One region of the uncultured Salinibacterium sp. genome, then DNA from elsewhere that is predicted to be linked to it. Evidence: predicted binding sites of a transcription regulator. Region 1 holds the regulator's gene; the other holds the start of a gene.
What was found. The regulator HrcA, encoded in region 1, represses chaperone genes, less so after heat shock. The targets are predictions, from matches to a motif close to TTNGCACTCGNNNNNNNCGAGTGCNAA.

Region 1 (3,408 bases):
AAGCCTGAGCCAGAAAGACGGCGGGCGTGCGCCGCGGCGACTGCGTGACGTCGGCAACCTCGATCGTGAGCTCGGTGTGCTCTGCCGTGACAATGGGGCCAGAAACGATCAGGCCCGCGCCATTGCCGATTGCGATTGTCTCGCCGACTGAAAGACGAGAAACCGTGACGGCGTGGCGCGCTTCAGCATTGCCTAAAGAAACGGACGCACCAATGCCAACGTCACCGAGTTCTTCATCGATGTAGAGATGTGCCATGAGCGCCTAGAGGAAACGGTCGCGAAGTTTCGCGAACAGTCCCTGTTGGAATTCGGCGAAGTGTGGTTGCTTGCTCTTGCGCACAGCAGCGAGCTGTTTCATGAGCGTCTGCTCCGCACCGCTGAGCTTTGTCGGGGTCACCACTTGGATACCCAAGCGCAAGTCGCCACGTCCGCTACCGCGAAGGCTCGTGATGCCACGATCGCGGACCGTGAGAACTTCACCACTTTGAATACCCGGTTTGATGTTCACTTCGATCTCACCGTCGAGGCCATCGAGCTTTACCTCGGTTCCCAGAACGGCGTCGATCATTTCCACCTCGACGGTGGCAAGCAGGTCATCTTCGGCGCGGCTGAATACGTCGTGGTGTCGAACCTTTATCTCAAGGAAAAGGTCACCGTGGGGCCCACCAGCAGGACCGACTTCACCCTGGCCGGGCATTTGCAAACGAAGTCCAGTTTCGACACCGGCAGGGATGTCGACCGAGATCGTGCGCTGAGCACGAACGCGACCCTGTCCCGCACATGTTGCGCAGGGGTTCACGATGATGTTGCCGTAGCCACGGCACGTGCCACACGGGCTTGACGTCATGACATTTCCGAGAAGGCTACGCACCTGGCGCTGAATCTGGCCGCTGCCCTGACAGATATCGCAACGAACGGGCGAACTACCGGGAGCCGCACAGCTTCCTTCACACGTTTCGCAGAGCTCGGCAGTGTTGATCTCGATATCGCGGGTCACGCCAAACATCGTGTCTTTCAGACTCACTTCAACGCGAAGAAGCGCATCCTGGCCACGCTCACGGCGTGAACGGGGGCCAGCAGTTTGACCACCGCCGCCGCCAAAGAACGTCTCGAAGATATCCCCGAAGCCAAAGTTTCCGCCGCCGCCGAAGCCACCGCTGCCACCCATGTCATATTGCTGACGCTGCTGCGGATCACTCAGCACGTCATACGCGTGAGTAACCGTCTTGAAACGCTCCGACGCATCCGCGCTGGGATTGACGTCGGGGTGCAACTCGCGAGCGAGCTTGCGGTATGCCTTCTTGATTTCCTCCGGGGTCGCTTCGCGGGCAACGCCGAGGGCTTCGTAGTGATCTGCCAAAGTTCCGATTGCTCCTTACGAGCTCAGTTGTCTTCCAAAAGTCGCGATAGGTACCGCGCCACTGCGCGAACCGCCGCCATATTGTTCGAATAGTCCATGCGCGTTGGGCCGAGAACACCCAATCGCGAAACACCACCGCCGGATGAGGAATACCCTCCCGTGACGACAGATGTCTCTTCTAATCCAAATTCTGCGTTCTCTCGCCCAATGCGAGTAGAAACAGAGCCATTTGCCACTTCCATCTCTCCAAAGAGGCGCAACAACGTTACTTGCTCTTCTATTGCCTCAAGCACAGGGAAAATGCTGCCGTTAAAGTCTTGCTCAGTCCGCGCAAGGTTTGCTGTGCCCGCCAGCACGAGCTTGTCGGCGCGGTTTGCCAGCACCTGCTCTACCAAGCTCGATGAGATCTGGGCAACGAACGCCTGGTGTTCACGCGGAAACAGCTCGGGGAAGTTCGCGAGTCTCTCCGCCGCTTCTGGAAGCGACTGACCCGTGAGCGCAGAGTTCAGCTTGGCGCGAACTTCTCCCAAGAACACCTCGTCGAAGTGCTCGGAAACATCGATAAGACGCTGCTCCACCCGACCAGAGTCTGTAATAAAGACAGTCATGATGCGAGTGGGATGCAACGGAACGAGTTCCACATGACGCACGCGAGCCGTCGCCAGCGAAGGGTACTGAACAAGCGCCACGCTGTTAGTCAATTGCGAAAGCAAACGTACAGAACGAGCAAGCACGTCATCCAAATCGTCAGCCTGACCGAGGAACGACTCAATCGCCTGGCGCTGAGCACTCGTCAACGGGCGAAGATCAGCCAGCTGGTCGACAAACATGCGATAGCCCTTATCGGTCGGCACTCGACCCGACGACGTATGGGGCGCGGTGATGAGCTCTTCGTCTTCGAGCAAAACCATGTCATTGCGAATAGTGGCCGCTGACACCCCAAAAGAGTGGCGTTCAACGATCGACTTCGACCCGACAGGTTCGCGCGTAGCAACGTAGTCCTGCACGATGACTCGCAGCACATCAAGTCCGCGGGCGGAAACCATGCCACCACCCACCTCTCTTGATTGGCACTCAATCCGTTCGACTGCCAATCTTACTCGACACACCGCGACACAACCGTTGCACCGCGCGAGTCATAGCGCTAGCGTGTCTGTGTACTTGAGCGCTACCTTTTTGTGGAAATGCTCAGGTGTGACACCGAGCACTTTGATGAAACCCGGGAAGTTCCCTCGTTCACCTGAAAGGCACGAACATATGACTGACGCAAATCCGCAGCCCGCAGCACCGCAGCCGGCAGCTCAACTGACCGAGGCTGAGGACAAGCAGTGGGCTTCATTCGCTCACCTCGGCGGAATCCTCGGATTCCTGCCCGCGCTTATTATCTGGCTCGTGTTCAAGGACCGCGGCGCCTTCACGAACACTGAAGCGAAAGAAGCACTGAACTTCCAGATCACCCTAGCAATCGGACAGGTCGCGCTTTTCGTCCTCGGCCTGGTTCTTACCGCCGTCACGTTCGGGCTCTTTGCGATCGTGCAAACGCTCCTGAGTTTCGCGCTCTGGGCTCTAGGACTGGTTTTCTCGATCATCGGCTTCACAAAGGCGAAAGAGGGAAATAACTACCGTTACCCCTTCGCGCTTCGCCTCATCAAGTAATTCTGCTTATCGGCTGAGCCGATAGGGCGTAGCCCCGAGAGCTTCTGCTCTCGGGGCTACTTTTTTAGCCAATGCACGCTTTAATGGGGTCATGTCAGATTCCACACCACCTCCCACTTCGCCCTACGCACCAGTCCAGCCGATGAGTCCGAGCGACGAGAAGCTCTGGTCAACACTGATCCACGTGGGTGGAATCTTGTTCGGATTCATTCCCGCACTCGTGGGGTACCTCGTGTTGAAAGACCGTGGACCCTTTGTTCAGGCTCACACTCGCACTGCACTTAACTTCCAGATCACCATGGCCATCGCCTACGTGATCTCGCTGTTCCTCATGCTGATTCTCATTGGCTACCTTACGATCATCGCTGTGGGCATTCTCGTGCTGGTTTTCA
Region 2 (3,408 bases), 280 kb from region 1:
ACCCATAGCGCAGCGCGTCTCGCTCATTGAGCAAGCGGTGGCGGATGCCAGGCTCGTCGGCAACATCCGGGTCACGAGTTGGAGCATGGGCTTGCTTGTCGACTACTGCACAGAGGTCGGTGCGAGTGTGATTGTGAAGGGCATCCGGTCTCAAGTGGATGTCGCCTACGAAACGCCCATGGCGATTGTCAACCGAGATCTTGCTGCCGTCGAGACGATCTTCATGCTGCCGAATCCGGCGCACGCGCACGTCTCGAGTTCACTGGTCCGCCAAGTTGCCGCACTCGGCGGAGATGTTGCCCCCTATGTTCCGCGCGCCGTTTCTGATTTTTTACAGGCGCCTCGCGAATAACACCGGCACAATGGAGTTATGACTCTCACTCTCGGATACAAAGCGTCAGCTGAACAATTCGCCCCACGTGAACTCGTAGAGATCGCAGTCGCGGCCGAAGCGCACGGCATGGAGAGTGTTTCCGTCAGTGACCACTTTCAGCCGTGGCGTCACGAAGGCGGTCATGCACCGTTTTCGTTGAGCTGGATGGCGGCCGTGGGGGAGCGCACGAGCACGATTCGCATCGGCACGAGCGTGATGACTCCAACGTTCCGTTACAACCCTGCCGTGCTTGCTCAGGCGTTTGCGACGATGGGCTGCCTTTACCCGGGGCGCGTCATGCTTGGCGTGGGAACCGGCGAGGCGCTCAACGAGATCGCCACCGGATTCCGTGGTGCCGGCGAGCAAGATTGGCCCGAGTTCAAGGAGCGCTTCGCTCGCTTGCGCGAATCGGTTCGCCTCATGCGTGAGCTCTGGACCTCAGACCGTGTGTCTTTTGACGGCGAGTACTACTCCACCCACGGCGCAAGCATTTATGACCGCCCCGACGAGCCGATCCCGGTGTACATTGCTGCCGGTGGCCCGATGGTGGCTCGCTATGCGGGGCGTGCTGGCGACGGCTTTATCTGCACCTCGGGCAAGGGCATGGAACTCTATAACGACGCGCTCATTCCTGGCGTCAAGGAGGGTGCGGCCAAGGCTGGCCGCAGTTTCGAAGACATCGACCGGATGATCGAGATCAAGCTCTCCTACGATACCGATGCCGAACTCGCCCTTGAGAACACACGTTTCTGGGCGCCACTTGCGCTCTCCAAAGAACAAAAGCATGACATCACCGACCCTGTCGAGATGGAACGTGCTGCTGATGCCTTGCCGATCGAGCAGATCGCGTCACGGTGGATCGTGGGCAACGATCCCGACAAGATCGTTGAAGAAATTCGGCAGTATGTGGATGCCGGACTCAACCATCTTGTATTCCATGCGCCCGGCGGCGACCAGCGTCGTTTCCTCGAACTCTTCGAGCGCGACATTGCTCCGCGATTGCGAGCGCTGTAGGGCTGCGGATGCAGGTTTCTTAAGCAACGAGGGCGGATGCGTGAAGCATCCGCCCTCGTTGCTCTGTCGGCTGGAAACGCCGACTCTCTCGGTTGAACTAGCTCGCGACCGCGGCAGTTTCGGTTGCACGTGCCTGGTTCGCCGAGTTAGTGCTGACCTCGATTTTGCGAGGCTTCGCTTTTTCTGAAACCGGGATGATCACGCTGAGCACACCATTGTCGTAGCTGGCGCTGATGTTTTCGCGGTCGATGCCGGCACCAATGCTGAACTGGCGCAGGTACGAACCATAACGACGCTCTTGCGAGAGCCACTTGGCTCCTTCGCGTTCGCCTGCGGTGCGTTCAGCGCGAATCGTCAGGAGCTGGCCGTCAACGTCAACGTCAACGGAGCCGGGGTCTACTCCCGGGAGGTCGGCGCTGAGGACGTACTCGTCGGCCTGGCGGTAGAGATCCACGGGCATGGGCTGGGTGCCGACGCGGGACTGGGCTGCTGTAGTGAGCCGCTCAAGTTCGGCAAAAGGATCAAATGACTGTGTCATGGGAAACCCCTTTCTCAAAGTTGAGTCCCTTTGACTCAACAATGAAAAATTAGCACTCTGACCCTGCGAGTGCCAAGTTTTTTGCCTTCACGTTCGCTGAGAACGTACGCTCCTCAGGAAAGCAGTTAGCGAGCAAGCGCCGCGACGAACCCGCCCACAAAAGTGTCGCCCAAACCGATAGTGGTGGGGGTCAGGGTGTCGAGTTGTAGACCGGGAACGGTCACGGCGCTTGCTCCGAATGTGGCCGCGAGCTCGAGGGCAACAGCGGTGCCGGCAGTGCTCGTGGGGAAGGCTTCGACCCGCGCGTAGTCGGCAGCGGTGAAACCATCGCCATACACATACCGCGTGCTTGCCATCACGACACCGCCGCGCAGGGCGTGTGCGTAGTTGTGCGGTCGATCTCCGAGAGCGATTGACCAGTACTTCGTGTGCACGACAAGCACGCGCGCGGGGATAAGAGCGTGGAGTTGAACGAGGTCGAGGTGCAATTGATGGGCATCCAGAAGCTCAACACGTCGGCCGAGGTAGGCCTGCATTTCGTCTTCATTCATGCTGTACACGTCAATAATGTCGATGAGGGCATCGCGCACACGGATGCTGAGTTCAGGTACGTGGTAACCAGCGTCTTCGTAGAAGACGATGGCGCTGTCGGGAAGGTGATTCATGTGCCGGCGGATGCTCGTCAACCGCTGGGTGAGTACTCCCGGTTCTTGAATCACATTGAAACCCGAGAACATGAAAACGTCAGTGTTAGAGAGTTCTGCGCCTAGCTCATCGCTGAGGCGGAGTTCGCGATTGGGCGGGTCGTTGGTGAAGATCACACGGTTGGGGTGCGGGGAACGGATTGCGATATCGCCTGCGACGACACTCGCACCCTCGCCAAACTGCACGATGAGGTGGGGGTCGAGAGAGTCTTCCTGCGCGCTCGAAATATAGCGCGTACTCTCCGGCAATAAGCGACGCACGTTGTCATCGATGCTGACGAGGTGCACAGTTGCCGGGATATTGAGCGCCTCCATCGCGATGGCTGCCCGCACACACGTGCCACCGAGCGTGATCTCGGTGGAGAAACGCGCCGCGAACTGCTCAACGATGTCGGAGGAGGCGACGAAGCGTTCCCCTCCGACACCGTCGCGCACGAAGGCGAGCAGCGCAACAAGAAGGTCGCGTTCGCTGGTAATGGGCAATCGGGCATCCAACTCTGCTGCAGTCACTGAATACTGGGCCACGAGCGACTCGAGCACGGCGGAATCCCAACGGATCTCGTAGTCGACGGTGCCGCCGAGGCCCAGCATCAGTTTTTTAGTCATGAGTCAGTTGCACTGAGACGCTCAGTACAGGTCGGCCTTTCCTTGAGCGTTGAACAGGTTGATCTTCTGCGCGGCTGTCACCTTCATTGCGGCGATGCTCGGAGGCTGAATCTCGTTCGGCTCTCGCATTCCGATGTCAGCGAGCATCTCACGCATCTTCAAGTGGTACGAGA

Region 2: the regulator HrcA is predicted to act here: its motif matches at 1,975-2,001, upstream of AACZ26_RS05475 (Hsp20/alpha crystallin family protein).

The regions. Positions count from the first base shown of each region.
Region 1 covers NZ_CAXBBH010000001.1:1,388,128-1,391,535, reverse strand. Annotated here, with positions in the region: gene AACZ26_RS06890 (16S rRNA (uracil(1498)-N(3))-methyltransferase) at 1-256, opposite strand, end outside; gene dnaJ (molecular chaperone DnaJ) at 263-1,360, opposite strand; gene hrcA (heat-inducible transcriptional repressor HrcA) at 1,384-2,406, opposite strand; gene AACZ26_RS06875 (DUF4870 domain-containing protein) at 2,618-3,016, shown strand; gene AACZ26_RS06870 (DUF4870 domain-containing protein) at 3,108-3,408, shown strand, end outside.
Region 2 covers NZ_CAXBBH010000001.1:1,111,559-1,114,966, forward strand. Annotated here, with positions in the region: gene coaD (pantetheine-phosphate adenylyltransferase) at 1-352, shown strand, start outside; gene fgd (glucose-6-phosphate dehydrogenase (coenzyme-F420)) at 371-1,387, shown strand; gene AACZ26_RS05475 (Hsp20/alpha crystallin family protein) at 1,485-1,925, opposite strand; gene AACZ26_RS05480 (ADP-dependent glucokinase/phosphofructokinase) at 2,051-3,235, opposite strand; gene AACZ26_RS05485 (ketose-bisphosphate aldolase) at 3,257-3,408, opposite strand, start outside.